Regions from separate parts of the Actinomyces slackii genome, predicted to be linked through region 2. Evidence: riboswitches for the same ligand, from Rfam matches in the RefSeq annotation. Region 2 holds a riboswitch; the other holds the start of a gene.
The links. Region 2 has a riboswitch for ZMP and ZTP ahead of purH (bifunctional phosphoribosylaminoimidazolecarboxamide formyltransferase/IMP cyclohydrolase). Riboswitches for the same ligand answer to the same signal wherever they lie in the genome.
Positions count from the first base shown of each region.

Region 1: another riboswitch for ZMP and ZTP. It lies ahead of glyA (serine hydroxymethyltransferase); the one in region 2 lies ahead of purH (bifunctional phosphoribosylaminoimidazolecarboxamide formyltransferase/IMP cyclohydrolase).

Region 1 is NZ_LR134363.1:1,418,555-1,433,302, forward strand. Features, by position in the region: gene yicI (alpha-xylosidase) at 1-1,377, shown strand, start outside; gene EL266_RS05875 (DinB family protein) at 1,410-1,961, opposite strand; gene EL266_RS05880 (beta-class carbonic anhydrase) at 2,013-2,528, opposite strand; gene purU (formyltetrahydrofolate deformylase) at 2,552-3,403, opposite strand; gene ykgO (type B 50S ribosomal protein L36) at 3,521-3,643, opposite strand; gene EL266_RS05895 (type B 50S ribosomal protein L31) at 3,766-4,011, opposite strand; gene rpsN (30S ribosomal protein S14) at 4,022-4,327, opposite strand; gene rpmG (50S ribosomal protein L33) at 4,327-4,497, opposite strand; gene rpmB (50S ribosomal protein L28) at 4,494-4,730, opposite strand; gene EL266_RS05915 (CobW family GTP-binding protein) at 4,781-5,911, shown strand; gene EL266_RS05920 (VOC family protein) at 5,943-6,956, shown strand; ZMP/ZTP riboswitch at 7,173-7,260, shown strand; gene glyA (serine hydroxymethyltransferase) at 7,310-8,608, shown strand; gene EL266_RS05930 (bifunctional methylenetetrahydrofolate dehydrogenase/methenyltetrahydrofolate cyclohydrolase) at 8,605-9,513, shown strand; gene EL266_RS05935 (hypothetical protein) at 9,633-9,944, opposite strand; gene EL266_RS05940 (acylphosphatase) at 9,954-10,253, opposite strand; gene EL266_RS05945 (exodeoxyribonuclease III) at 10,323-11,141, shown strand; gene EL266_RS05950 (ABC transporter permease) at 11,223-12,617, opposite strand; gene EL266_RS05955 (ABC transporter ATP-binding protein) at 12,610-13,446, opposite strand; gene EL266_RS05960 (efflux RND transporter periplasmic adaptor subunit) at 13,443-14,501, opposite strand; gene galK (galactokinase) at 14,726-14,748, opposite strand, start outside.
Region 2 is NZ_LR134363.1:1,581,470-1,596,217, forward strand. Features, by position in the region: gene EL266_RS06570 (LacI family DNA-binding transcriptional regulator) at 1-167, opposite strand, end outside; gene EL266_RS06575 (Gfo/Idh/MocA family protein) at 346-981, opposite strand; gene EL266_RS06580 (Gfo/Idh/MocA family protein) at 988-1,512, opposite strand; gene EL266_RS06585 (sugar phosphate isomerase/epimerase family protein) at 1,772-2,788, shown strand; gene EL266_RS06590 (MFS transporter) at 2,822-4,084, shown strand; gene EL266_RS06595 (6-phosphofructokinase) at 4,165-6,474, opposite strand; gene sucC (ADP-forming succinate--CoA ligase subunit beta) at 6,790-8,025, shown strand; gene sucD (succinate--CoA ligase subunit alpha) at 8,029-8,967, shown strand; gene EL266_RS06610 (cell division protein PerM) at 8,964-10,568, shown strand; gene purN (phosphoribosylglycinamide formyltransferase) at 10,561-11,157, shown strand; ZMP/ZTP riboswitch at 11,204-11,292, shown strand; gene purH (bifunctional phosphoribosylaminoimidazolecarboxamide formyltransferase/IMP cyclohydrolase) at 11,382-13,130, shown strand; gene EL266_RS06625 (DUF3017 domain-containing protein) at 13,222-13,515, shown strand; partial or broken gene EL266_RS06630 (cation:dicarboxylate symporter family transporter) at 13,637-14,506, shown strand; gene EL266_RS06635 (IS3 family transposase) at 14,545-14,748, opposite strand, start outside.

The sequences.
Region 1 (14,748 bases), 160 kb from region 2:
CGCGACCTGCCGCTGAGCGTCTTCCACTTCGACACGTTCTGGATGCGCGGCTTCCACTGGTGCGACTTCGTGTGGGATCCGCACACCTTCCCCGACCCGGCGGGAATGCTGGCCCGCATCAAGGAGCGGGGGCTGCGCGTGTGCGTGTGGATCAACCCCTATATCGCCCAGCGCTCGGCCCTGTTCGAGGAGGGCCTCGCCCGTGGCTACCTGGTGCGCACCACGAGCGGCGACGTGTGGCAGACCGACCTGTGGCAGGCGGGCATGGCCCTGGTGGACTTCACCAATCCGGAAGCAGTCGCGTGGTACCGGGGCAAGCTCGCCGCCCTGCTGGATGCGGGCGTGGACTGCTTCAAGACGGACTTCGGTGAGCGGATCCCGGTGACCGACATCGCCTGGCACGATGGCTCCGACCCGGAGAAGATGCACAACTACTACACGCACCTGTACAACCGCACCGTCTTCGACCTGCTGCGGGAGCGCCGTGGGGAGGGCGAGGCGATCGTCTTCGCCCGCTCGGCCACCGCGGGCGGCCAGCAGTTCCCGGTGCACTGGGGCGGGGACAACGAGTCGACCTACGCCTCACTGGGGGAGACCCTGCGCGGGGGACTGTCGCTGACCTCCTCCGGGTTCGCGTACTGGAGCCACGACATCGGCGGCTTCGAGGGGACTCCGGATCCCGAGGTGTTCAAGCGCTGGCTGGCCTTCGGGCTGCTATCCTCCCACGCACGGCTGCACGGCTCGAGCTCAGTGCGCGTGCCTTGGGCCTTCGATGAGGAGGCGGTCGAGGTAGCCCGCCGCTTCATCACCCTGCGGCTCTCGCTCATGCCCTACTTGTACCGGCTGGCCGGCGAGGCCCACGCGACGGGAACGCCCATGATGCGGTCGATGTTCCTGGAGTTCCCCGACGATCCCGGCGCGCGCGACGTCGACACCCAGTACATGCTCGGGGACAGCCTGCTGGTGGCGCCGGTCATGGATGCCGATGGTGAGGTGGACGTCTACCTGCCCGAGGGCACCTGGACCTCCTGGTGGGACGGGAGCACCGTGATCGGGCCGCGCTGGGTGCATGAGCGTCACGGTCTGGACTCCCTGCCCCTGTACGTGCGTCAGGGCAGCGTGGTGCCGGTGACGGGGGCGACCGCCGACCCGCAGGCCGACTGGGCCGCCGACCTCACGCTGCGCTGCTTCTGCCTTGCCGATGGGGATGAGCGGGAGGTGGTGGTGCCGGCGCACGACGGCTTCCAGGCCGCCACGTTCCACGTGAGCTGCGCGGATGGTCGAGTAAGCGCCCAGGCCGATGGTGCCCGTGGCCCGTGGTCGCTCGAGGTGGACGGCCGGCTTGTTCCTGCCTCGCCCCCGGGTGACTCGCAGTAGGGCCTTGCCTCTGAGCGGGGCGGTCCACAGGGCTATCCGGGCAGGCCGAGGAGTCGGCGGGCGTAGATGGCCTGGCCGGAGTGCTGGGATGCGTCGTCGATGATCGATACCAGGCGCACACCGAGCGTCACGGGCGGCTCCCATTCCCTGTCGATCACCTCATCAAGGCGCGCTGGATCCAGCGACTCCAGGAAGCCGGTGGCGCTGGAGTAGACGGCGTCGAGATAGGCCGTCAGCACCGACAGGTCGCGCACTTCCACCTGCGCAGACTCCTCGGGCGTGTGCCGCCAGTCCTCGGTGTCATCGGGCAGGGGCAGGTCGAATCGCGTGGAATGGCCGCCCGCCGTCCACTCCGGCTCGCGGCCCGCTAACGGCGCGATCTGCAGGTCGATCGCTCGGGCAGTGTGCCAGGCGAGCCAGGTGAGCGAGTCGATCCGCGGTGCGAGCCCATCCACCGGCCGGGCATTGGCCTGCTCGGCACTCACGCCCTCCAGCGCCCGGTCCAGGCGCTCGCGCGAGCGCCCCAGGGCATCGATGAGAACCTTGCGCAGTGCCTGAGCCTCTGTGTCCCCGATACCGCTCATGAACAGCCTCCTTGTCCCATCGCTGCTGCGCCCAACGCGCTGCGTGTGCGGTCAGGATACGGTGTCGAGGCTGCTGATGGCCCCGGTGGCGACGTCGTAGAGCAGTCCGTGGGCGCCGGCCCCGTCCGGGATGAACGGGTCCGCCGCCAGATCGGCCAGGACATCGCGCAGATGCTCCTCGGCGCTGCGCCCCGCGAAGCCGCCGGGCGACCAGGTGGGCCTGGCCCCCGTGCGCTGCTCGAGCAGCGCCAGGAAGGCCTCGTCCTCGATCCGCGACATCCCGCAGTCCGTGTGATGCATGACGATGATCTCGGTGACGCCCAGCGCGTGCTGCGAGATCGCCAGGGAACGGCGCGCGCCATCATCGAGGATCCCGCCGGCATTGCGGATCACATAGGCCTCACCGGCGCTGAGCCCGAGGATCCTCATGACGTCCATGCGGCGGTCCTGGCAGGCCAGGACCGCCAGGCGCGGCCCTGCCGGCCGCGCAATGCTCGGCTCGACGGTCGCTGCCCGCGACAGCGCCTCGCTCACGCCCGGCCCAAGAGGGGAGGAGTGGTTCACCATGGCTCTCCTGCGCTTGGGCCGACTCAGGCGAAGACCACCGTGCGGTGGCCGTTCATGAGCACCCGGTGCTCGGTGTGCCAGCGCACCGCCTGGGCCAGCACGCGCCGCTCGACATCCTGGCCCTTGGCCCGCAGCGCCGCCACGGAGTCCTCATGGGCCACGCGGGTGACGTCCTGCTCGATGATGGGGCCCTCATCGAGATCGGCCGTCACGTAGTGGGCGGTGGCACCGATGAGCTTGACCCCGCGCTCATGCGCCTGGGCGTAGGGGCGCGCCCCCTTGAAGGAGGGCAGGAAGGAGTGGTGGATGTTGATGACCCCGCCGTGCAGGCGCTCGCACAGGGCGGGGGAGAGGATCTGCATGTAGCGCGCCAGGACCACCAGCTCGACCCCCAGGGACTCCACCAGGGCCATCAGCTCGGCCTCGGCGGCCTCCTTGGTCTCGCGGGTCACGGGGATGCAGTGGAAGGGCGCGCCGTAGAACTCCGCCACGGCGCGCAGGTCCTCGTGGTTGCCGACCACCCCGGCCACATCGATGGGCAGGCCTTGGCTGCGGGCGCGGAAGAGCAGGTCGGTCAGGCAGTGCCCCTCCTTGGAGACCATGATGAGGGTGCGCATGGGGCGGCCCACCTCATCGAGGCTCCACTCCATGGCGTAGTCGCCGGCCAGGGCCTCCAGGTCCTTCTCCAGCTCCAGGCGCGGCACGGTGGTCTCGACCTGGACGCGCATGAAGAACAGCCCGGTGTCGCTGTCCCCGAACTGCTTGGACTCGGTGATGTTCCCGCCGCGGCGGGCCAGCGCCCCGGTGACGGCGTGGACGATGCCGGGCTTGTCGGGGCAGGACAGGGACAGGACCAGATGGGTTGAGTCGGACATGGGTGCAGGGTAGCGGCAGGGCTCGCCCCCGAGGAGCAGCCGTCCGCCAGGCAGCCGCCGGTCGGCCGCCCTCGCGACAGGCTGCGCTGAGGGCGGCCGCGGCTCCCGGGCCACGGGTCAGCCCTGGCGGGCCTTGAAGCGGGGGTTCTTCTTGTTGATGACGTAGGTGTGGCCCCTGCGGCGCACGACCTTGGAGCCGGGCTGCTTGGCAAGGGATCGGATGGATGCGCGAACCTTCATGGGTCTCCTGCTCTTGTGATGGTGGGTGGACTGCCCCGGGGACCGGTGCCAGGGGCAGCCGGGCCGCGGTGCCCCGGGGCGGCGGGCGCCCGGGCCCCGCGGGGGCGCCCGGGCGGGGCGGCCTACTCCAGGCCGTAGCGGCGGCGGAACTTCTCCACGCGTCCGGCCGTGTCCAGGATCCGTCCCTGGCCGGTCCAGAAGGGGTGGGAGGCACTGGAGACCTCCACGTCCACCACGGGGTAGACCCGCCCGTCCTCCCACTCGATGGTCTGGTCGGAGGTCAGGGTCGATCGGGTCAGGAAGGCGAAGCCGGCGGAGCGGTCGCGAAAGACGATGGGCGCGTAGGCGGGGTGGATGCCGGGTTTCATGACGCTGCCCTCACCACGAGGACTTCACGATGCCGGGCAGCTCGCCGCGAAGCGCCATCTCCCGGAAGCGGACCCGGGAGGTGCCGGTGAGGCGGATGTGCCCGCGGGGCCGGCCGTCCACGGCGTCGCGCCGGCGCAGCCGGGTGGGGGAGGCGTCGCGGGGCAGGGCGTGCAGGGCGGCCATGGCGGCACTGCGCTCGGCAAGGGGAAGGTGGGGGTTGACGCTGGCGGCCTTGAGCTCGGCGCGGCGCTGGGCGTAGCGGGCCACGATGGCCTGGCGGCGGGCTTGGGCGGCGATCTTGGATGTCTTGGCCATCAGCGGGACTCCTTGTACTCCACGTGCCGGCGCACCACCGGGTCGTACTTGCGCAGCACCAGGCGGTCGGGGGTGTTGCGGCGGTTCTTGCGGGTGACGTAGGTGTGCCCGGTGCCGGCGGTCGAGACCAGCTTGATGATGGGGCGCAGGTCCTTGGCACGGGTGCTCACAGCCTCTCCCCCCGGGCGAGCATGCGGGCCACGACGACGTCGATGCCCTGGCGGTCGATGATCTTCATCCCCTTGGTCGAGACGGTCAGGCGCACGGTGCGCCCCAGGGAGGGGACCCAGTAGCGCCTGCGCTGGAGGTTGGGGCTCCAGCGCCGCGAGCTGCGGCGATGCGAGTGGGAGACCGAGCGGCCGAAGACCGGTCGGGCCCCTGTGACTTGGCAGTAGGTGGTCATGGCATGCATTATTGAGAATGATTCTGGTTCCCGTCAACTGTGGAGGTCCCGTGCCCGACGTCGCCCATCGACTGTCCCTCATCAGCGCCCTGGACCCGGGGCTGCTCGGCCTGGTCGATCTGGCCCTGTCCGGCCAGGAGGCCATGGTCATGACCGCCACCCTGCATCCCGACCTGGCGGAGCGCGGCGTGGTGCGCCTGAGCTGCCAGCAGGCCCTGGGGCAGGACCCGGAGATCCTGGATGTGCCCATGCCCGGCCACTGCCAGACCTGCTCCCTGCGCGAGGTGCTCATCGCCGTGGCCCAGGACCGCGCCGAGCAGGAGCCCGAGGGCGCCACCGTGGTCCTCCTGCCGCCGGCCATCGAGCTGGTCCACCTCCTTCCCCGCCTGGCGGCCGAGCTCGCCGACCTGGCCCCCGGGGTGCGCCTGGCGGCGGTGGCCCACGTCCTGGATGCCGCCGTCGCGCATGACGAGCTCCTGGAGCACAGGCTGCTGGCCGACGCCGGACTGGCCTCCTATCCCGGCGACGAGCGCTGCACCGGGGAGATTCACATGGTCAACCTCGGCTACGCCGACGTCGTACTGTCCCTGGGGCATGACACCGCCGGGGTCGGGGCTGATCTCATCGAGCACCTGCGGCCCCATGAGACTCTCCTGCTCCCGGGCCTGAGCGCCCCGATCCTGGAGTGCCTCCTGTCCATCGACCATGATGCCCCCGAGGCGATCCGCCGGGTCCACCCCGCCACCACCCAGGCCTGGGGCGGCCCCGGTGATCACGGGGTGTGGACCCTGGACCTGAGCGCCTCCCTCCCCTTCCATCCCGGGCGCCTGCGCGAGCTCGTGGCCGACCTGGCCGGATCGGGGCTGTGCGCCCGGGGCTGCTTCTGGCTTCCCAGCAGGCCCGGGCGGGTATGCGCCTGGGAGGTGGCGGGCGGGGCGGTCAGCGTCGGGGATGCCGGGGCCTGGAAGGAGGTCCCCGCGGCCGGGCAGGCGCAGAGCGAGCCGCTGGTCGAGCCCCGCTGTCATCTCGTGGTCACCGGCGTGGGGGAGCCGCAGGTGCGCGACCAGGTGCGCGCGGCCTTCGAGCAGGTGCTGCTGCGCCCCGAGGAGATGCCCGGCGCCCTGGCCTGGATCGGCGTCGACGACGGCCTGGGGGATTGGTTCGGCCAGGCCGAGCAGTGAGGGCGCGCGGGCCGGCCTGTAGGTTGAGGCCATGAGCGAGCAGATCCAGCGCGTGGTCCCCGCCCTGTGGTTCGACCGCAGCGCGCCCCAGGCCGTGGAGTTCTACGTCCGGGCCTTCGCCGAGGCCCTGGCCGACGACGAGCAGGCCCGCGGGGGCACCGGCGTCCTGGCCACCTCCCACTACCCGGATCACGATCTGGGGCCCGGTCAGGAGGCGATGGCCGGGCAGGTCCTGGAGATCCGCTTCCGCCTGGCGGGGCTGGAGCTCAGCGCCATCAACGCCGGCCCGCAGAACCGGCCCAATCCCTCCATCTCCCTCATGGTCGTCATCGACCCCGACTACTGCCCCGACCCCGCGGCCCGCCTGGACTCCCTGTGGCAGTGCCTCATCGAGGGCGGGCGGGCCCTCATGCCGGTGGGGGCCTATCCCTTCTCCGAGCGCTTCGGCTGGGTGGAGGATCGCTACGGGGTGAGCTGGCAGCTGCTGGTGGGCTCGGTGGGCAGGGCGGCGACCGCCAGTGAGCTCGGCCCGGGTCAGGGCATCGCGCCGCCGGACGGGCGCGCGCCCCAGCGCGCGCACCGCGGCGTGGAGGTCATCCCCGCGCTCATGTTCCCCCACAGCCAGGGGCAGGCGGGGGTGGCCGCCCGCCAGTACGTCGAGCTCTTCGACCGGGCCTTCGGGGACTCGGGAATCGGTGAGATGTCCTTCTACCCCGCCCAGCCCGGGCAGGAGCCCGCCCTCCTGCAGGGCTTCATCCGCCTGGCCGGGCAGGAGCTGACCCTCATGGACTCCGGCGTGCTCCACCCCTTCACCTTCTCCATGGGGGTCTCCCTGACCATCCAGTGCGCCACCCAGGAGCAGGTCGATCTGCTGTGGGAGGGGCTCTCGGCGGTCCCCGAGGCCGAGGCCTGCGGCTGGCTCAAGGACCGATTCGGCATCTCCTGGACGATCACCCCGGAGAACATGACCGAGCTCATCGGCCGGCCCGGGGCCTGGCAGACCATGGCCGCCATGACCAAGCCCACGCTCTCGGACTTCCGCTGACCTCCGCTGACCTCCGCTGAGGGCCCCAGCGGGCGGAGCCGGGCTCGGGGCGCTCGCGGTTGGCCCAGGGCCCGGCTCCGCGGATCATCGGCTGATCCGGTGGCCGGCTCAGTAGTCCGACCCGGCGGGGGAGGCGTCGTCGGCCAGGCCGAGCACCACGCCTTCACGCCAGGCGGAGGCGCCCCACGGGCGCTGCGTCGCCTGGCGCGCTAGGCTTGTGCCCGTCGCGACTGGCGCCGGGTGGATCACCACCGGGGAGCGGCATGAACAGCAGACTCCGGGGTCGCCCGCCTGGGCCGCGGATCGCCCGCCCCCTGCGCGCACCGTGCGCGCCCCACCCACGGAGGACATATATGACCGCTGATGCCATGAACCAGCCCCTGGTCGAGCTCGACCCCGAGATCGCCGAGGTCCTCACCGGAGAGCTGGCCCGCCAGCGCGGGACCCTGGAGATGATCGCCTCGGAGAACTTCGTGCCCCGGGCCGTCCTGGAGTGCCAGGGCTCGGTGCTGACCAACAAGTACGCCGAGGGCTACCCCGGCCGCCGCTACTACGGAGGCTGCGAGGTGGTCGACGTCGCCGAGTCCCTGGCCATCGAGCGCGCCAAGGCCGTCTTCGGCGCCGAGTACGCCAATGTCCAGCCGCACTCCGGCGCCCAGGCCAACGCCGCGGTCCTGCACGCCCTGGCCACCCCCGGGGACACCATCCTGGGCCTGTCCCTGGCCCACGGCGGGCACCTGACGCACGGCATGAAGATCAACTTCTCCGGCAAGAACTACCGCGCCACCGCCTACGGGGTCGATGAGACCACCCACCGCATCGAGATGGAGCAGGTGCGCGAGGCCGCCCTGCGCGAGCGGCCCACGGTCATCATCGCCGGATGGTCGGCCTACCCGCGCCACATGGACTTCGAGGCCTTCCGCGCCATCGCCGATGAGGTCGGCGCCGCCCTGTGGGTGGACATGGCCCACTTCGCCGGGCTCGTGGCCGCGGGCCTGCACCCCAGTCCCGTGCCCCACGCCGATGTCGTGTCCACCACCGTCCACAAGACCCTGGGCGGGCCCCGCTCGGGCATGCTCCTGTCCAACCGGGCCGAGCAGTGGGGCAAGAAGCTCAACTCCGCGGTCTTCCCCGGGCAGCAGGGCGGCCCCCTCATGCATGTCATCGCCGCCAAGGCCGTGGCCATGAAGCTGGCGGGCACCCAGGAGTTCGCCGAGCGCCAGGCCCGCACCCTCCAGGGCGCCCGCCTCATCGCCGAGCGGCTCCTGGCCGAGGACGTGCGCGCCGCCGGCGTCAAGCTCGTCACCGGGGGCACCGATGTCCACCTGGTGCTGGTCGACCTGGTCGACTCGGCCCTGGACGGCCAGCAGGCCGAGGACCTCCTGCACGCCGCGGGGATCACCGTCAACCGCAACGCGGTGCCCTTCGACCCGCGCCCCCCGCGCGTGACCTCGGGCCTGCGCATCGGCACCCCGGCCCTGGCCACCCGCGGATTCGGCGCCGCGGAGTTCACCGAGGTCGCCGACATCATCGCCACCGCCCTCATCCACGGCGCCGCGGGCAGCGCCGACGAGGAGCTCCTGGCCGGTCTGCGCGGGCGCGTCGAGGCCCTGACCGGCGCCTTCCCCCTCTACGAGGGGCTGGCCCAGTGAGGGCGCCCTGGGCGGGCAGCGCACAGGTCCTGGACGGCACCGCCACGGCGGCCGCCATCAAGGCCGAGCTGGCCCAGCGGGTCAGGGCCCTGGGCGAGCGGGGCGTGAGACCCGGCCTGGGAACAATCCTGGTGGGCGAGGACCCTGGATCGGTGCGCTACGTGGCCGGCAAGCACACCGACTGCACCGAGGTGGGCATCACCTCCATCCGCGAGGACCTGCCCGCCAGCGCCACCCAGGCCGAGGTCGTCGCCGCCATCGACCGCCTCAACGCCGATCCGGCCTGCACCGGCTACATCGTCCAGCTGCCGCTGCCCGCCGGCGTGGACGCCAGCGCCGTCCTAGAGCGGATCGACCCGGACAAGGACGCCGACGGCCTGCACCCCACCAACCTGGGGCGGCTGGTCCTGCGCGGCTCGGGCCCGATCGACTCCCCGCTGCCCTGCACCCCGCGGGGCTGCATCGAGCTCATGACCCGTCACGGCATCGACCTGGCAGGCGCGAATGTCTGCGTGGTGGGCCGAGGGGTGACGGTGGGCCGCTCCATCGGCCTGCTCCTGGGGCGCAAGGAGGTCAACGCCACCGTGGACGTCTGCCACACCGGCACCGCCGACCTCGCCGGGCATGTCCGGCGCGCGGATATCGTCATCTCCGCGGCCGGCAGCCCCGGCATCATCACCGCGGAGATGGTGGCACCCGGCGCCGTCGTGCTGGATGTGGGAGTCTCGCGCGTGGTGGATCCCGACACCGGCAAGGCCCGGATCGCGGGGGATGTGGCCGACGGCGTCGATGAGGTGGCCTCCTGGCTCTCCCCGAACCCCGGCGGGGTGGGGCCCATGACCAGGGCCCTGCTCCTGGCCAATGTCGTCGAGGCCGCGGAGAGGGCCACCGGCATCCGCGCCTGAGCCCGCTCGCGCTGTGCCCGGGCGCAGTGCTCGGGGCGCTCACTCTGAGCCGCCCCGGGCCCTGGCCCGCCGGCGGCGAGAGCGCCCGCCCGCAGCCGGCCGAGCACCGGCTCAGTGGATCACAGCAGGCCGGCCTCGCGCTCCTCGGCGGCGCGGCGCTGGGCGCGCAGGGCGATGATGCCCTGGCCGGCCAGCACCGCCCCGGCCAGGCACAGGGGCATGGAGGCCAGCCACAGGAGGGTCGAGATCCGCGACAACGCCCCGAGCTGGGCCGCCGGGGGCAGGCAGGCCGCCACGATCATCAGGGCGATCCCCCACCACATGCGGCTCCAGGACCGCTGGGCCGTGCCCCCGGTGTCCCCGATGCCCTCGGTGTCACCGGTGCCGTCCACCGCTGCCGGCGCGTCCTGCCTCAGCCCCTCGCCGCTCACGTCCGGCCCTCAGTAGGTGATCTCGAAGCGGCGCCCCGACAGGCTCCCGGCGCGCATCTCGCTCACCCGCACTCCTCGAACCCGGGCCCAGTCGGGGCCGTGGTAGAGCCAGGCCACGAGGCGGGAGACGTCGTCGGCCGGGCCCTGGGCCATGACCTCGACATCGCCGTCGGGCAGGTTGCGGACCTCGCCGACCAGGCCCAGGCCCTGGGCGTGGTTGGCGCACTCGTAGCGGAATCCCACGCCCTGGACGCGGCCCGAGACAATGGCGTGGATCGTGCGGATGCGGGCAGGATCGCTCTGGCTCATGACCCCATGGTCCCAGGTCGCCGGCCCTGGCAACAGGCCCTGCCCGCCCCGCGCCCGTAGGCTGGGGGCATGCGTATCGCCACTGTCAATGTCAACGGCATCCGTGCCGCCGCCCGCAAGGGGATGGGGGAGTGGATCGCCTCCAGCGCCCCCGATGTCCTCCTCCTCCAGGAGGTCCGCGCCGATGAGGCCATCGCCGCGGGCCTTCTCCCCGGGTACACCGCCGTGACCTGGCCCTGCCGCATCAAGGGCCGCGCCGGGGTGAGCGTGGCCGTGCGCGAGGGCGGCCCGGCCTCCATCGGCGCCGTGCGCCAGGGCATCGCCGCCCCTGGGACCCCCGAGCCCGACGTCGACTCCGGGCGCTGGCTGGAGGTCGACCTGTCCCTGGCGGACGGGTCCTCGCTGACCGTCATCTCCGCCTACCTGCACTCCGGGCAGCTGGGCACCGAGAAGATGGACCAGAAGTACGCCCACCTGGACCTGGTCGACGCCCGCATGGCCGATCTCCTGACCGCCTCTCGCGACGGCGGCCAGCAGGTCATCATGGCCGGCGATCTCAACGTGGTGCGCTCGGAGAAGGACATCAAGAACTGGAAGCCCAACCACAACAAGATCGCCGGGGTCATGGATGAGGAGATCGCCCACCTGGAGTCCTGGTTCGCCTCGGGCTGGGTGGACGTCGCCCGCGAGCTGGCCGGCCCTGAGGCCCAGGGTCCCTACACGTGGTGGTCCCAGCGCGGCAAGGCCTTCGACAATGACGCGGGATGGCGCATCGACTACCAGGTGGCCACCCCGGGGCTGCGCCCCATGAGCGCGACCGTGGACCGGGCGGCCGACTACGCCTCGCGCTGGTCGGATCACGCCCCCCTGGTCGTCGAGTACGACTGACCGGCGGATCCACCTCCACGCCGAGACGGCTGCGCGCCGGGCAGGATGCCCGGCGCGCCGCCGTCTCGGCGTGGAGGAGGCTCAGTAGCGGATCGCGTCGATGGGGCGGATGCGCACCGCCACGATGGCCGGGACGATGCCGGCCAGGGATCCCACGCCGGCCGCCGAGATCAGGCCGATGAGGGCGGCCGTCATCGGGAAGGGCGGGCGCACAAGGGGCTCGGCCCCCAGGATGGCCACCAGTGGGACGTACCTCATCGCCACGATGGCCAGGGCGATGCCCACCAGGCCGGCGATGACCGTGGCGACCACGGACTCGAGCATGATGGAGAAGAAGATCCGCTGGCTCGTGGCGCCGAAGGATCGTCGCACGCCGATCTCATGGATGCGCTGGCGCACCGTGACCAGAGAGATGTTGACCAGGGACAGGGCCCCCAGGAGCATGACGAAGATGCCAGCAGCGGTGACCACCCTGATGAAGGTGTCGCCCTGGTTGCCGGCCCCGGCTCCCTGCAGGTTGGAGCGGACTTGGGCAGAGCCCGCGCCGAACTCGGCATCGAAGTCATTGCGCACCAGGGTGCGCATCTGCGGGTCGCCGCTCTTGCCGGCCCAGATCTCCAGGGTGGGATTGGGCAGGGGGTAGTCCTTGGGCAGGACCTGCTCCAGGGAGTCGCGCAGCACATAGGCCTTGAGAGGCTCGGCGCACTTGACGGTCTGGCCCTGCTCGTTCTGCTCGAAGCACATGCTCGACGACGGGTCGGGGGGCAGGACGCCCACGATGGTGAAGGTGGTGTGCACCGGGGCGTAGGCCTCAACGGTGACCGGGGCCTCGAGCTTCTCGATGCCCATGCGCTGGAGCACGCTCTGGCTGACGACCAGGGAGGGCGAGAGGTCATCGGAGTCATCCGGGCGGAACCAGCGTCCCTGCTCCACCTGGGTGCGGTGCAGCACCCGGTACTGGCTGGAGACCGCCGTGGAGGTGACCTTGGCCGGGCCCTCGGGGAAGGCCAGACGCAGGGGGACGTCGTAGAAGGTCGTGGAGTGCTTGATCTGGTAGCGCTTCACGAAGTCGTCCATGGCGGTGGAGATTCTCTCCCTCTGCCGGCTGGAGCTGACCGTGCTCGTCGCGTTCTGCGCTCCTGCCCCGCCCTGCGCGCCCGCGCCTCCCTGCGAGGCGGCGCTCGCCTGGCCGTCGGACTGACCGTCGGATTGGCCTGTGCCCTGGTCCGCCGACTCGTCCTGAGGGGCGTTCTCATCGGCCTTCTTGGGGGTCACCGTCAGGGAGATCGTGCCCGGCCGACCGCTGATCTGATCGTTGAGATCCTGAATGGTCTGGACCGCGACCTGCCCCAGGGCGATGACGAAGGTCATGGCGGCCACGGCCACGGCCACGCCGACCAGGGAGAGCAGCACGCGCAGCTTGCCGATGCGCACCTGCCCCCATGCCTCTGTGAGAGCTCCGAAGATCTCAGCCATCTCGTCTCTCCGTCCAGGGTTGTGCGGGTGCCGCCGTGGGCGCGATCGCCGTGGGCGCGGTCTGTGCGGGCGCGGCCGCCGGTGGCGCCATGCCGGGGATGACCTCCTGGAACTCCTCCAGGGATCCCATCTTGTGCGAGGAGACCTCGATGCGGGTGAGAACCCCGTGATCGAGGCGGTACTGGGTCGAGGCCCTCGCGGCCACCGCCAGGTCGTGGGTGATCATGATGAGGGCGGAGCCTGACTCGGAGCACTGGCGCTCCAGGAGCTCCATGACGGCGTTGCCGGTGTCCACATCCAGGGCCCCGGTGGGCTCGTCGGCCAGGATGACCCGGGGACGGCGAGCCAGGGCCCGGGCGATGGCCACGCGCTGCTGCTCACCGCCGGACATCCGATCCACGCGAGCGCCGATCTTGGCCTCCAGGCCCACCGCGGTCAGCAACTCCTCCGCCCGCTTGGTGCGGGTCCAGAAGGCGGTGCCATGCGAGTAGAGCAGGGGGGCAGCCACATTCTCCGTGGTGTTGAGGCCCGGGATGAGGTTGAAGGACTGGAAGACGAATCCGAAGGTCCGCCCCCGCAGCTTGGCGCGGCGGGTCTCACCCATGCGGGAGGTGTCCTGGTCATCCAGGACGTAGTAGCCCGAGGTCGGCTTGTCCAGCAGGCCCAGGATATTGAGCAGCGTGGACTTCCCCGTTCCCGAGCGCCCCACGATGGCCACATGCTCACCGGGCTCGACTCTCAGGTCGATGCCCTTGAGGATCTCCAGGGTCTCGCCGTCGGGCATGGCGAAGGTGCGCGTCACCCCGCGGATGTCCACCAGCGCGGTCACGAGATCTCCTTGCCGTTCTCGTCATAGCACGCCGACTGGTCCCTCTCGCAGGTGTTGGGGGTGCCGGTGCGCTGGATGTCCTTGCCCGGGACGAACTGCAGGATGGTGGCGCCCTCCTTGAGGCCCTCAGTGATCTGCACGTTCTTGCCGTCGTTGATCCCCAGGGACACCTCGGTCTTGACCGCCGAGCTCGGCTTCTTGGGGTCGGACAGGACCCAGACGCTCCCGGTGGAGTAGTTCCCCTCAATGGCGGTCACCGGAACCACGATCGCATCAGAGGCTGATCCGGCGTCAATGGTGATCTTGGCCTTCAGGCCGGGGAAGACCTGCTGATCGCCGGGCACTGAGCAGCGCACCTCCACACTCGTGCCGTCGCCGGTGGTGGTGGTCGTGTCCCCCGTGGTGGGGTCGGTCTTGGAGGTCTGGTCGTCCTTGGTGCCGATCTTCAGGTTGGTGCAGGAGAAGGGCGCGGGCCCGGAGTCGACCGACACCGAGGCCTCCGTCGGGGGGTTGGTCAGCCGGTACTGCTGGGCCGCGGTCACCTTTCCCTTGGCCGAGTAGCTGCCGGCGGCCACCGTGGCCACCACGGTGCCGACCGTCGCCTCCTGATCCTTGATCACCTTGTAGGTGATCGTTCCGCCGACGGGGGCGTAGACATCCTCCCAGGTGACCTTGGGCTCGCGCTGCTCGGTGGTGGTATTGCCCTCCTCATCGGTGGAGGTCACCGGCTCCTGCGCCTCGGTCTTCTTCAGCGTGAGGATCGGCTCGCCGGCGGCCACCTGCGCCCCGTCCTCGTAGACGAGGCGGGCCACGGTCCCCGCCATGGTCGCCTTGGCCTCCTTCGGAGCGTCCTCGACGATCTGCCCCTCGACGGTCAGCGAGTTGGAGATGTCCGCCTTGGCCACGGTGATGGTGGGGGCGTTGATCGCGAACTGGGGCTCCGGTGCGCTCTGGTCCTGGGCGCCGGATGAGGGGAAGAAGGCGATCTTGGTCAGGGCCACGGCGACGATCAGGGCGATGAGCACCTTGATCGAAGGCATGATGTAGCGTTTCACAGCGTTCCTTCACTCGATGTCTGGGCAGAATTCATGTGCGTCTGATCGCAGCCTAAAGCCGCCCCTGGCCTGCGGGAATCATGCTTGAGGATGAACATGCGCCCCACGCACCCCGCCCTGTGGACCACGGTGCGGGGCCACAGGGCGGAGGTGGAGGACGTGAGGGAGAACTCAGATCTGAGCGAGGTCCCGGCCCAGCGCTCATCGCCGGCCAGGGCCTGCCCTCAGTGGACGCGGCCGGCCGGGG
Region 2 (14,748 bases):
TTGCCCAGGTAGCCCAGCTCGGCAGCGGCCTGGAGGACCCGCTGGCGCTTGTCATCCGAGACATGCGGCGAGCCCTTCATGACCAGGGACACCAGGGGGCGCGAGACGCCGGCCTCGCGCGCGACGTCGGCCTGCGTGACGTAGCGGCGGCGCTGGCTGGAACTCATGCCCCGATCATAGGGAGCCCGCCGGCCGGCCAAGGCGAGCCGGCCGGCGGGGGAGGGGTGCCGCGGGCCCGTCCGGCCCGGCCCTCGCAGGCGCGCGGCTCCGCCGCCGCCCGGCCCTGTGTCCGGCCCAGGGCCCACCCCGGACTCCGCGGACCCTGCCGTCCCCGGGGTCTGCGCGTCACTCGACCGCCACGGGACGACCCTGGGCGGCGCAGGCCTGGGCCGCCGAGATGGCGCGCATGGTGGGGATGGCGTCGCGGAAGGGGTTGGTCACCTCGCCCATGCCCGCCAGTGCCTTGACGAACTCCTGGATCTCGGCCATGAAGGCCTCGCCATAGCCGGTGCCGACCCCGCGCCCGGGCATGGCCGCGGTCGAGGCGAAGTAGGGGAAGGCCGGGCCGGCCGCCACCGTGCGCGGCCCGTCCATGCCGGGCTCCTCAGAGCCTGCCTGGTAGACGGTCAGGGCGTCCATGGAGGCCGAGGAGAAGCGGGCGTGGCCCCGGGTGCCGTAGACCTCGATGCCCAGGTCGTTGGGGGTGCCCAGAGCGATGCGGCTCAGCGTGATGGAGCCGATGGCCCCTGTGGCCGTGCGCACCGAGAGATTGGCGATGTCATCGTTGGTGACCTCCCCGCGCTCGGTGGCCGAGGCCTTCTGGGAGTGGCCGATGCCCCCGGCCGGCAGGGGCCGGTCCTTGATGACCGTCTCCAGCTGAGCGCTGGTCACCTCGGTGATCTCGCCGACGACGTGGCGCACCGTGTCCAGGGCGTGGGCACCGATATCCGCCAGGGCGCCGCCGCCGGACTGCTCCTGGATGAAGCGCTAGGTCAGGGGCTGGTCGGGATCGGCGGCGTAGTCGGCGTAGTAGTGGGCGCGGAAGTGCTCGATCTCCCCCAGGGCCCCGGCGGCGACCAGGTCGCGCAGGGCCGCCAGCGCCGGGATGCGGCGGAAGGAGAAGCCGACGGCGTTGATGCGATCGGAGGCCTGCGCGGCCTTGACGATGACCTCGGCCTCGGCGGCGTCCAGCCCCAGGGGCTTCTCGCAGAACACGTGCTTGCCCGCCGCCAGCGCCTTGGGGACGATGTCGACGTAGAGCCGGTTGGGCAGGGCCAGGGAGACGGCGTCGATTGCCGGGTCGGCCAGCACCTGCTCGATGTCGGTGGAGGCCTTGGCGAATCCGTACTTGCCGGCCACGTGGTTGGCCAGCTCCTCGTTGGGATCCACGACCGTGTCCAGGACGATCTCGACGCCGTTGAGGGCGTCGTCGAGCTGGGCGTTGCGGTAGCCGAAGGCGTGGGACTGCCCGGCGTAGCCCGCTCCGATGAGGGCGATGGTGATGGTGGTCATGGGGTTCCTCCCTGGGTGGTGCTCGGTTCGTTGTGCTTGTGGGCGCCGCCGATGCCGGGCGGCCGTGCCCGGGTCCGACGACGGCGCTGGGCCGCTCGGTCCCCGCCACGGGGCTGCGAGCGGGTGCTGCCCGCCTGCGCTCGGGAGGGGCCTGCTGCGGTTGACACAGCCTCGGTCCGGCCCGTAACGTCGTGCCCGTCAGACGTTAGCACGTGCTAAAACTGAAGGTCAACGAGCATCGACGAGGATGAACACCCCCATGACTGACACCGCACACACCCCCAGCACCCCCGGCGCGGACCGCCCCGGCACCACCGCTGAGACGACCGCCGCAGCACCCTCAGCGGCCCCGTGCAAGGCCCGCAGCGCCGACCCCGCCTACTCCCGCCTGGCCCTCGGCATCGCGCCCGACTCCTGGGGAGTGTGGTTCCCCCAGGACGACCAGCAGATCGGCCCGATGACCACCCTCGACCAGATGGCCGAGGCTGGATTCGAGTACCTGGAGACCGGGCCCCACGGCTACTTCCCGACCGACCCGGCCGTCCTGGCCCGGGAGACCGCGGCCCGAGGCCTGACGGTTGTGGCGGGGACCCAGGGCGGCCCCCTGCACCACCGCGAGGACTGGCCCGCCACCGAGAAGGGGATCCGCGACGTCGCCGCCCTTGTCAGCGAGCTCGGGGCGAAGCACCTGGTCTACCTGCCCACCCCCTACATCGACTACAAGACCTCTGAGCAGGTCGAGCCGCGCACCATCGACGAGGAGGACTGGGCGGTCTACATGGAGGGGCTCAACCATGTGGGCGCCCTCCTGCGCGAGGACTACGGCATGACCCTCCAGGTTCACCCCCACGGGGACACCTACATCGAGTCCGCCGAGCAGATCGCCCGCGCCCTGGCGGACACCGACCCCGACCTGGTCTCCCTGTGCCTGGACACCGGCCACGTCGTCTACGGCGGCGGCGACCCCCTGAAGATCATCCGCGACCACGGCGAGCGGATCGGTTTTGTCCACATCAAGGCCATGGACCCCCAGGTTCTGGCAGAGACCCGCCGCAACGGGTGGTCCTTCGCCCAGGCCGTGGCCCACGGGGTCTCGGTGACCCCTCCCCAGGGCCAGCCCGAGATGCGGGCGCTCATCGACGCCCTGGCGGGGCTGGGCAAGGACCTCAACGTCGTCGTCGAGCAGGACCTCTACCCGGTCGACCCGGCCTTCCCCCTGCCCAATGCGATCGCCACGCGGCGCTACCTGGCGCAGTGCAACCTGGGCACCCTGTGAGCCGGCGCTGAGGCGGGGGAGTAGGGTCTGCCTGTGCGCCCCCAGCCCACTCGCCCCGTCTCACGCCCCCTGACCTTCACCGCCACCAGGCGCGCCAGCTACGCCGGATTCGTGGTCCAGGCCATCGTCAACAACCTGGCGCCCCTGCTGTTCATCGCCTTCCACACGCGGCTGGGTCTGGGCGTGGCCCAACTGGGAGCCCTGGCCTCACTGAACTTCGCCGTTCAGCTCGTCACCGACCTGGCCGCCATCCGGGTCATCGACCGCGTCGGCTACCGGCGCCCCATGCTGGTGGCGCACGCCGCCGCCACCGCGGGCCTGGTGCTGCTGGCCCTCCTGCCCCAGGTCATGGACCCCATGTGGGGCCTGGCGGTCGCGGTCAGCGTCTACGCCGTCGGCGGCGGACTGCTGGAGGTGTTGGTCAGTCCCGTCGTCGAGCACCTGCCCTCGCCGGCCGAGGGCAAGGCCTCGGCCATGGCGCTGCTGCACTCCTTCTACTGCTGGGGGCAGCTGGCCGTCGTCATGCTGAGCACCGGCGCCCTGGCGCTGATCGGCCTGGGCGCCTGGCCGGTGCTGCCACTCATCTGGGCGCTGGTGCCGGCGGTCAATGGCCTGGTCTTCGCCCGGGTGCCCTTCCCCGAGACGGTCGGGGAGGAGTCGCGCACGCCGCTTCGCCGCCTGGCGGGGAGCCCGGTCTTCCTGGCGGCGCTCGTCCTCATGGTCACCGGCGGGGCGGCCGAGCTGACCATGGCGCAGTGGTCCTCCTTCTTCGCCGAGTCGGCCACGGGCGTGCCCAAGGAGATCGGAGACCTCATGGGCCCCGGGCTCTTCGCCCTGCTCATGGGCCTGGGGCGCATGGCCTATGGGCTGGCGGGCGAGCGGGTCGACCTGCGGGTGGCCCTGGCAGTCTCCAGCGCGGGCGCGGTGATCTGCTACCTGGTGGCGGCCACCGCCTGGCATCCGGTGGTCAGCCTGCTGGGCTGCGCGATGACGGGACTGTGCATCAGCCTGCTGTGGCCGGGGACGATCTCCCTGACCGCTGCACGATTCCCCGCCGGCGGCGCCGCCATGTTCGCGGTCCTGGCTCTGGCCGGCGACGGCGGGGCGACCGTGGGGCCCGCCCTGGCCGGGCGCCTGGCGGGCCTGGCCGAGGCGGGCGGGCCGCTGTCCGCCGTGGCGGCGGCGCTGCCCGACGACGGCGGCACGGGCCTTCGCGCCGCGCTCATGGTCTGCGCGGGCATCCCCCTGGTCTTCACCCTGACGGTGCTGGCGCTCAGGCAGCCCCGCCGCCCCTGACTCCGCCAATTTGCGTGAGTTCGTACTTTTCCGGGCCCGGAAAAGTACGAACTCACGCAAATTGGCGGAGTCACGGAGGGTTAGCCGGCGGCGGCCTGGTCGACGGCCTGGCCGAAGTCCGGGACCGCCTCCAGCGGCAGCACCCCGACGTCCTGGCTGACCAGGTCGACGGCGTCGCGCATGCCCAGCCACCACTGGTGACGGGGGCGGCGGTTATCCCGGTCCAACTCGTCGTTCATGCGCTCCAGGAGGCTGTGGGAGACCTTGCCGCCCACCAGCCCCACATAGGAGGCGCCGTCGCCCCGGCCCTCCAGGTCCGCGGCGAGCAGGTCCAGGGCGTGGGCCACCAGCTTGGTGGCCATGATCCGGTCGAAGGCGGTGGGGTTGCCGCCCTGCTGGAGATGCCCGATCACGGCCTCCCGCACGTCGTAGAGCCCCCGGCCCTCCTCGGCGAAGATATGCGCCAGGACGTCAGTGGTGTAGTGCTCCGAGGCCCGCTCGTTGCGCACCACCAGGTAGAGGCTGCGGCCCGAGCGGAAGGACTCCACCATCCGCTCGGAGTCGGCCGCCAGGGTGGACAGCCGGATGCCGTCCTCGTGGAGGTAGACCTTCTCAGCACCGGTGGCAATGCCCGAGATGAGCGAGAGGTACCCGCACTTGCGGCCCATCATCTCGGCCACGAAGCAGCGGTGGGAGGCCGCCGCGGAGAGCTTGATGGCGTCGAGGGCCGCCACCGCGTTGTTCAGCGCCGTGTCCGCCCCGATGCTCAACTCCGAGCCCGGCAGGTTGTTGTCGATGGAGGCCGGGACGCACACGATCGGGATGCGGAAGGCGGGGTAGCGATCCCGCTCGGTGACCAGGCGGTGAGCGCTCAGGTAGGCGTTGAACCCGCCGATGATGAGCAGGGCGTCGATCTCGTGCTTCTCGATCTCCCTGCCCAGGGCGTAGAGCTGCTCGATCTCGGGGATCTCCCGGCGCGTCCCCAGGGCGGCGCCGCCGTCGCCCACCCAGCCCTCGACGTCGGCCCAGGTCAGCTCGCGCACCTCGCCGTCCAGCAGCCCGGGGAAGCCGCCGTGGACGCCCAGCATCGTGAAGCCGTGATCGATGCCCAGGCGCACGGCGGCGCGCGCCGCCGTGTTCATGCCCGGGGCCAGGCCGCCGGCGTGAAGGATCGCCACCCGCTTGCGCCTGGCGCCGTCCGGGCCGCGGCTGGGGTCGTGATCGGGCAGCGGGGGGATGGACATGGTCTCGAAGATGGTGAGCATCTGCTCGAAGCTGCCGCCGCGGGCCTTGACCGCCGCCAGGTAGTCCTGCGCCGCCACCAGATCCTTGACCGCGCGGGTCGCCTCCACCTGCTTCATCATGGGCAGGCGTCGGATCCGGTTGTGGCGCTCGGCGATGATGACCGGCTCGGCCTCGGGCTCCATGGTGATGACCTCACGGGCCGCGGCGCAGCCCAGCAGCGTGGACATCCAGCGGTCGTAGGCGCTGGGCCGGCCACCGCGCTGGACATGGCCCAGGATGGTCACTCGCGCCGACTCGCCCAGGCGGTCGGACAGGACCTGCTTGACGTCGTCGGCCGTGATGCGGTTCCCGGCCCGGTCAGTGGCCCCCTCGGCCACGATGACCATGGACTCGCGCCGCCCCGCCTCGCGGCCCTCCTTGAGCCTGAGGCACATGTCCTCCTCCCAGTTGCGGCCCGGGGGAAGCTCGGGGACCAGCACGTAGTCGCATCCCCCGGCCATGGCTGCCATGAGCGCCAGGTAGCCGCAGTGGCGGCCCATGACCTCCACGACGAAGGTGCGCTGATGGGAGGCCGCGGTTGAGGAGATGTCGTCGATGGCCTCCAGGATGCGGTGCAGGGCCGAGTCGGTGCCGATGGTCATGTCGGCGCCCACCAGGTCGTTGTCGATGGAGCCGACGATCCCGGTGACCATGAGCTCGGGGTGGGCCTGGGCCGTCTCAGCCGGGATGTCGCCGCCCTCCACCAGCTCCTCGAGCAGGGAGGGCCAGTTCTTGCGGAACTCGTTGGTGCCGGTCAGGGAGCCGTCCCCGCCGATGACCACGAGCCGGTCGATGCCGTGGGCCAGCAGGTGGCGGGCGGCCGCCAGCTGCCCGGCGCGCTCGCGGAACTCCGCGGAGCGGGCGGTGCCGATGATGGTTCCCCCGCGCTGGAGGATCGAGCTGACGGAGTCCCAGGCCAGCGGGCGGATGGCGTCCCCGCCGGCGACGGCGCCGGCCCAGCCCTCCATGACCGCGTAGGGCTTGGCGCCCAAGCGCAGGGCGGTGCGCACCACGCCGCGCACGGCCGCGTTCATGCCCTGGGCGTCGCCCCCAGAGGTCAGGACTCCGATCTTGAGCGGGGAGGGGGATGGGACGACGGCGGTCATGGGGCATCCTTCCGGGCGGGCATCAGTGCTCAGGTCCTATTGTGCCCCCATCCGCGCGGCCGGGGACCCTGCTTAGCGCCGGCCGACGACGTCGACGCAGCGGCCCATGCGCTGCCGGTAGGCCGCGGGCCTGCCTGCGCAGCACAGCATCATGATGCGGCCATCAGGCGACGAGCACCCAGCTGCGCGCCGACTCGCAGTCCCCATCGTCCCGCCGCGCGCGGCGCTGGAACGTTAGGCTCATACAGGGTGCGTGCCGGCCAGTGCTGGCCCGCGGCGCAGACAGTCACCAACCACGTCCCGGGAGGACGAGCGATGGATCTCTACGAGTATCAGGCCAGGGAGCTCTTCCGCTCCCACGGTGTGCCCGTCCTCAGGGGCGGGACCGCGACCACGCCTGACCAGGCCGAGGCCGAGGCCGCCAGCCTGCTGCAGGCCGGCGCCGGCCTCCTCGTGGTCAAGGCCCAGGTCAAGACCGGGGGTCGCGGCAAGGCCGGCGGCGTCAAGCTCGCCCGCAGCGCCGCCGAGGCCCGCCAGCACGCCGAGGCGATCCTGGGCATGGACATCAAGGGCCACACGGTGCGCACCGTCCTGATCTCCGAGGGCGCGGACATCGCCGAGGAGTACTACGTCTCCATCCTCCTGGACCGCGCCGAGCGCCAGTACCTGGCCATGTGCTCGCGCGAGGGCGGCGTGGACATCGAGACCCTGGCCAAGGAGCGCCCCGAGGCCCTGGCCCGCATCGGCGTCGACCCCCTGGAGGGCCTGACCCCGCAGGTCGCCCAGCGCATCGTCCAGGCCGCCGGCTTCGAGCCGGGCGCCACCGCCGACGCCGTGGCCGCGGTCATCGAGCAGCTGTGGGGCGTCTTCACCGACGAGGACGCCACCCTGGTGGAGGTCAACCCCCTGGTCCTGGCCGAGGACGGCCGCATCCTGGCCCTGGACGGCAAGGTCACCCTGGATGACAACGCCCGCTTCCGCCACCCCGAGCACGAGGCCCTGGTCGACGCCGAGGCCGACGACCCCCTGGAGGCCCGGGCCAAGGCCGCCGGCCTGAACTACGTTCGCCTGGAGGGGCAGGTCGGTGTCCTGGGCAACGGAGCCGGCCTGGTCATGTCCACCCTGGATGTGGTGGCCGGCGCGGGCCAGGCCCATGGGGGGATGCGGCCCGCCAACTTCCTGGATCTGGGGGGCGGGTCCTCGGCCGAGGTCATGGCCACCGGCCTGGAGGTCGTGGCCTCCGACCCCCAGGTGCGCACCATCCTGGTCAACGTCTTCGGCGGCATCACCTCCTGCGACACCGTCGCCCAGGGCATCGTCTCCGCCGTGGAGTCGTTGGGCGGCCTGCCCAAGCCCGTGGTGGTGCGCCTGGACGGCAACAACGCCGACCTCGCCCACCGGATTCTCGCCGAGGCCGCCATCGAGGGCGTGACCGTCGCCCAGACCATGGACGGGGCCGCCGACACCGTGACCGCCATCGCCGAGCGGATCGGCTCGGCGGAGCCGAAGGCCGAGCGTCCCACCACCGACACCCCCGCCCAGGAGGCCTGAGCCATGAGCATCTTCCTGACCGAGTCCGACCGCGTCATCGTCCAGGGCATGACCGGCTCCGAGGGCCGCAAGCACACCCGCCGCATGATCAGCGCCGGCACCCGGATCGTCGCCGGGGTCAACCCGCGCAAGGCCGGCACCACCGTGGCCTTCGAGGTCGAGCCCACGGGTCCCGGGGCGGCGGCGGTGAGCGCCGGCACCGTCGAGGTCCCGGTCCACGGCACCGTGGCGGAGGCCAGGCAGGCCACGGGCGCCGAGGTCTCGGTCGTCTTCGTGCCCCCCGCCTTCGCCAAGGGCGCCGTCATCGAGGCGGTTGACGCCGGGATGCGGCTGGTTGTCGTCATCACCGAGGGCATCCCGGTGGCCGACGCCACCGAGTTCCGCGCCTACGCCGCAGCCAAGGGCACCCGGATCATCGGCCCCAACTGCCCGGGCATCATCTCCCCGGGACGCTCCAATGTGGGCATCACCCCGCCCGACATCACCGGCCCCGGGCCCATCGGCCTGGTCTCCAAGTCGGGCACTCTGACCTACCAGCTCATGCACGAGCTCTCCGACCTGGGCTTCACCACCTGCATCGGCATCGGCGGGGACCCCGTGGTCGGCACCACCCATATCGATGCCCTCCAGGCCTTCGAGGCCGACCCCGACACCCGCCTGGTGGTCATGATCGGCGAGATCGGGGGCGACGCCGAGGAGCGCGCCGCCGCCTACATCCGCGAGCACATGACCACCCCGGTGGTCGGCTACGTCGCCGGATTCACCGCCCCCGAGGGCAAGACCATGGGGCATGCCGGCGCCATCGTCTCCGGCTCGGCGGGAACCGCCGAGGCCAAGAAGGAGGCCCTGGAGGCCGCAGGCGTCAAGGTGGGCCGCACCCCCAGCCAGACGGCCCAGATCGCCCGAGAGCTCTACGGGCTCACCACCGGCGGGGCCGCGTGATCCTGGATCGGCTGCGCCCCGCCGACTGGGCGTGGGCACTGCGAGCGGGCCTGGAGTCCGTCGGCCTGGGCTGGCTGCTGGTCGTGCTGACCACCGTGGCGGTCGCGCTGTCGTCCTCCGGCCTCGACGCCGCAGCGGCCCTGGGGGTGGGCGACGGCCTGCGCACCGGGACCGCCCTGTGGAGCCTGGGATTCGGCGGCAGGATGGGGCAGGCCTTTGGGCCGGACGGCGCCCTGGGGCTGCCCCTGCTGGGGCTGACCGCCCTGCAGGCGGTGTGGACCTGGAACTGCGTGCGCCGCGCCCGGCCCACCACGATCGCCTCGGGGGCGTGGATCGTGGCCTCCTCGGCGGCCACCGCCGTCCTGGCCTGCCTGACCGGCCCCGCCTGGGCGCAGGTGTGGCCCGCGGTGGCGGGGATCGCCGCGCTGACCGCGGCCGTGGTGGCCCTCAGGCTGCGCCGCGAGGGCGTGCGGCACCCGGTCTTGACGCGCCTGTGGCAGGCCCGACCCCACTGGGTCAGCCCGGGCCTGTCCCTGGCCCGAGGCGCCACCCGAGCCCTGGGCATCCTCACCGCCCTGGTCCTCATCGCCGCGATCATCGGGGGAGCGGGGAGGGTCTCCCATCTGCACGACTCAGTGGCCGGGGGCGGGATCATGGCCTCCCTGGGGCTGATCGCCCTGCAGGCCGGCTGGCTGCCAACGGCAGCGGTCTGGGCATGCTCCTGGCTGGTGGGGGCGGGCTTCGCCGTGGGCCACGACAGCGTCTTCGCCCCGGACCGGGTGGTGCCCGGCCCGGTTCCCGGCCTGCCGCTGCTGGGGCTCCTGCCCACTACCCCCATGGGCACGGCCGGCATCTATCTGCCGCTGGTCGTCACCGCCGGGGCGATGGTGGCCGCCTGGAGGCGCCGCCGGGTCCTCTACGCCTTGAGGGTCCGCCATGCGGTGGCCGCCGCCCTCCTGGCCTCAGCGGTCGTCGCCCTGGGGATGGGCGCGCTGTGCCTGGCGGCCTCCGGACCGGTGGGGCCGGGGCGCATGGCCACCACCGGGCCCCAGCTCGGCTACGCCGTCCTGTTCGTCTTCCTGGAGGTCGCCGCAGGGCTGGGCGCGATCGCGGTCCTGTCCCACCCCTACACGCTGTCCCTGGCCTCCGGGGCCGCCAGCGGAGCCAGGTCGCGCATGGAGGAGTCGGTGGAGACCGCCGTCGAATCCGCCCGGGAGCGCCGGGCCTCCCGCGGTGCCGCCGCAGCGCAGCCGGCACCCGGCGGTGATGAGGACGACGGCGATGACGGCTACGACGGCGATCCTCACGACAGCGGCCACGACGCCCCTGAGCGCAGCCCTGACCCCGCCCCGCGCCCGGCCCGGCCCGCGCCGCCCCGACCCGCACGCGCGTCGGGATCCCCCTCAGCGCGTGGAGGGGACCGCAGGGACGAGGAGGCGGGGGAGGCGACCGACCGCATCGAGACCGTGCCCGCCCCGCGGCGGGGCACCGCCCCGTGGAGCGACTGGCGCCGCCAGGCCGCCCGCGCCGAGGGCCCGACCAGCACCCGGGGCGCCGAGCCCGGGAAGAGCGCAGGAAGCACAGGTGATGACGATGACTGAGACCATGCGGAGCCCTGCGAGCCTGGTGGTGCTCGTCTCGGGGACAGGCTCCAACCTGGTCGCCCTCCTGCGGGCCTGCCAGGACCCCGCGTACGGCGCGCGTGTGGCGGGCGTCGTCGCCGACAAGCCCTGCCAGGGCATCGAGCATGCGCGCGCCGCCGGCGTGCCCGCCGCAGTCGTGGCCATGGAGGACTACGCCGCGCGCGCCAACTGGGATGAGGCCCTGGCCCTTGCCGTGGGGGAGCACGACCCCGACCTGGTGGTCTGCGCCGGCTTCATGCGCATCCTGGGCCCCGGGTTCCTCAACCGGTTCCCCGGCAGGATCATCAACACCCATCCCTCCCTCCTGCCGGACTTCCCCGGCGCCCACGCCGTCCGCGACGCCCTGGCGGCGGGCGCCACCCGAGCGGGGGCCACGGTGTTCTGGGTCGATGAGGGCGTGGACACCGGAGCCCACATCGCCCAGGTGGAGGTCCCCGTCCTGCCCGACGACGACGAGGCCAGCCTGACCGAGCGCATCAAGGCCGCTGAGACCCCCCAGCTCATCGAGACCATCTCGCGCCTGGTCCGCCAGGAGGACCGCGCCTGACGCCCGGGCCCGCTGGGGCGCATCATCGCCCACCACCCCCTAGACTGATCCCGGCCGCAACTGGCGAGGGTGGGCCACCACCGGGGAGCGGCAGGACAACCACGTGAGGGGACGTCGCCCGCCTGGGCGTCCCGCGACCCCGGCCTCTCCAGGAGCATCTTGTGACCAGCCACTCCTCCCAGCAGCCCACTGCGACTCCCGCCTCGACCACCGCTGCGGCCCCGGTGCCCACGGCTCATGTGCCCACCGATGGTCTGATCAACCCCGACCGCCTGCCCCTGCGCCGAGCCCTGGTCTCCGTCTATGACAAGACCGGTCTGACCGAGCTGGCCTCCGCCCTGGTGGGCGCCGGGGTGGAGATCCTGTCCACCGGCTCGACGGCCGCCACCATCGCCGCCGCGGGTCTGCCGGTCACCGCGGTGGAGGAGGTCACGGACTTCCCCGAGTGCCTCGAGGGCCGGGTCAAGACCCTCCACCCCGCCATCCACGCCGGCATCCTGGCCGACCGCCGCAAGCCCGAGCACCTGGCCCAGCTCGACTCCCTGGGCCTGGCCCCCATCGACCTGGTGGTGGTCAACCTCTACCCCTTCACCGCCACCGTCGCCTCAGGGGCCCCCTTCGACGCCTGCGTCGAGCAGATCGACATCGGCGGCCCCGCCATGCTGCGCGCCGCCGCCAAGAACCACCCGGGGGTCGCCGTCGTCACCGACCCCGCCGCCTACGGGGAGGTCGCCACCGCCCTGGAGCAGGGCGGCTTCACCCTCGATGAGCGCAGGTCCCTGGCGGCGGCGGCCTACGCCCACACCGCCGCCTACGATGCCGCCGTGGCCACATGGATGGCCCGGCAGGTCGAGGCCGACCGGGTGGACCTGGCAGCCTCTGACCCGGGTGAGTCCGCGGGCCCGGAGGCGCCACCGGCCTACGTCGGCGCCGGCTACCAGCGCCTGGCCGCCCTGCGATATGGCGAGAACCCCCACCAGGGCGCGGCCGTCTACACCGCGCCGGGCACCATCGGGGGAGTGGCCAGTGCCCGCCAGCTCAGTGGCAAGGCCATGAGCTACAACAACTACACGGACACCGATGCGGCGCTGCGGGCCGCCCACGACCATGGCGAGCAGGCCTGCGTGGCCATCATCAAGCATGCCAACCCCTGCGGCGTGGCCGTCAGCGCCAGCGGCGATGTCGCCGAGGCCCACCGCAAGGCCCACGCCTGCGATCCCGTCTCCGCCTTCGGCGGCGTCATCGCCACCAATGTGACCGTCACCGCCGCCATGGCCCGTCAGATCGCCCCCATCTTCACCGAGGTGGTCGCCGCCCCGGCCTTCGAGGAGGAGGCGGTGGAGATCCTGCGCGCCAAGAAGAACCTGCGCCTGCTCGTCGTCGAGGCGCCGGCGCGCCAGGGCTGGGAGATCAAGCCGATCTCCGGGGGCGCCGTTGTCCAGGAGCGCGACACCTACCAGGCCGGCGATGACGACCCCACCACCTGGACCCTGGCCGCCGGGCCCGCCGCCGACGAGGCGACCCTGGCCGACCTCGCCTTCGCCTGGCGCGCCGTGCGCGCGGTGAAGTCCAATGCCATCCTGCTGGCCCGCGACGGCGCGACCGTCGGCGTGGGCATGGGGCAGGTCAACCGGGTCGACTCCTGCCGCCTGGCCGTCGAGCGCGCCAACACCCTGGGGGCGCGTGCCACAGGGGACGCCGCAGCTTCGGCTTCAGAACCGGCCTCGGGCGCCGTGGGCGGGGCGGATGCCGCCGAGATCCTCCAGGAGGCCCCTCCGCAGCGCGCCGCCGGCGCCGTGGCGGCCTCCGACGCCTTCTTCCCCTTCGCCGACGGCCTCCAGGTGCTCATCGATGCGGGGGTGCGCGCCGTGGTCCAGCCGGGCGGCTCCATTCGCGATGAGGAGGTCATCGCCGCCGCCCAGGCCGCCGGGGTCACCATGTACCTCACCGGCGCCCGCCACTTCTCCCACTGAGGCCCTCTCCGTGCGGCCGGGGCGCAGTCCTGTGATCTGCGGCGGATCCTGCCTGGAGGGGCGCCGGCCAGGGCGCGGTTAGACTGCGGGGGTGAGCCAGGAGCACGAACCGACGGACCGATTGCGCCGCTATCGCACCATGGCCGTCGCCGCGGTGTTCCTGGGACTGGCCCTCGTTCCCGCCCTGGCCCTGCTCGGGCAGGGGCGCGCGGCGGTCCTGTGGCTGGCCGTGGGCATCCTGGCCCTGTCCATGGTCCGGCTCCAGCGCCCCAACGGGTCCTGGATCGCCGCCCGAGGCCGGGGCTTCGACGTCGCCTTCGGCGTGGCCCTGGCCATCATCATCTTCCTCCTGGCGCCCTACGCCAACCTGCCCGCCATGCAGTGAGCCCCGGACGACGTGTCCGCAGGCCGGGCCCGGCGCGCTGATTCCGCGGGAATATGGCAGTCTGCCCCACGTCTCATGGCGCCCTTCCCCGGCGCCCCTCACGATATGGAAGGCATCTGCAATGTCACAGGCCACCGAGCGGCGCCCCGGCGAGGCGCCTCGCATCCCCGGCGGCATCCTGCCATGGGTGATCACAGCCATCGTTCTGGCCCTGGCGCTCGGCTCGATCCGCATTGGCGACACTCACCTCATCCCCGCGCCGGTGGGCAATGTGTTCGCCACCTTCTCGGGACTGTTCAGCCAGTTCCTGTCCTTCTCGATCCCGCTGATCATCATCGGCCTGGTCACCCCGGCCATCGCCGAGCTCGGCCGTGGGGCGGGCAGGTGGCTGGCCATCACCGCCGCCATGGCCTACGGCTCGACGCTCTTCGCCGGTTTCATCACCTACCTGGTGTGCGCCCAGGTCCTTCCCCGCTTCCTGAGCCAGGGGTCCTTGCGCGATGTCGAGGAGCCCCAGAGCGCGCTGACGAACTACTTCACCACCGTGGAGATGCCCCCGGCCATGGAGGTGATGACCGCGCTGCTGCTGTCCTTCCTCCTGGGCGTCGGGCTGTCCCTGGTGCCCCGCGGCGTGCTGCGCAAGGGCGCGATCGAGTTCCGCGCCATCATCACCGGCCTCATCGAGAGGATCATCGTCCCGCTGCTGCCGCTGCACATCTTCGGCATCTTCCTCAACCTCACCTACACCGGTGAGGCCTGGGACATCATGCGCACCCTGCTGAAGGTGGTCGTGGTGGTCCTCGTCCTGGAGGTGGTCATCCTGGCGGTCCAGTACCTGGTGGCGGGCGCCATCTCCGGCAAGAACCCGATCACCGCCATGGTGACGATGCTGCCGGCCTACTTCACGGCCCTGGGCACCTCCTCCTCGGCGGCGACCATCCCGGTGACCCTGGGTCAGGTCAAGAAGAACGGCGTGTCCGACGCGGTGGCTGGACTGCTGGGTGTTTTTCGGACTGTGTGTTGTGTTGGTCAGGCTGCCTTCTTGTGGTCCAGGAGCTCGCGCTCCACCTCGTTAGGAGTGCGATATCCCAGAGAAGAATGCAGCCGGGTGTGATTGTAGACCAGCTCGATCCATGAGGCAATATCATTCATGGCCTTGCCCCGTGTGGGATACACCATCCGGTGCACCCTCTCATTCTTGAGCGTGGCATTGAAGGACTCCGCCCACGCATT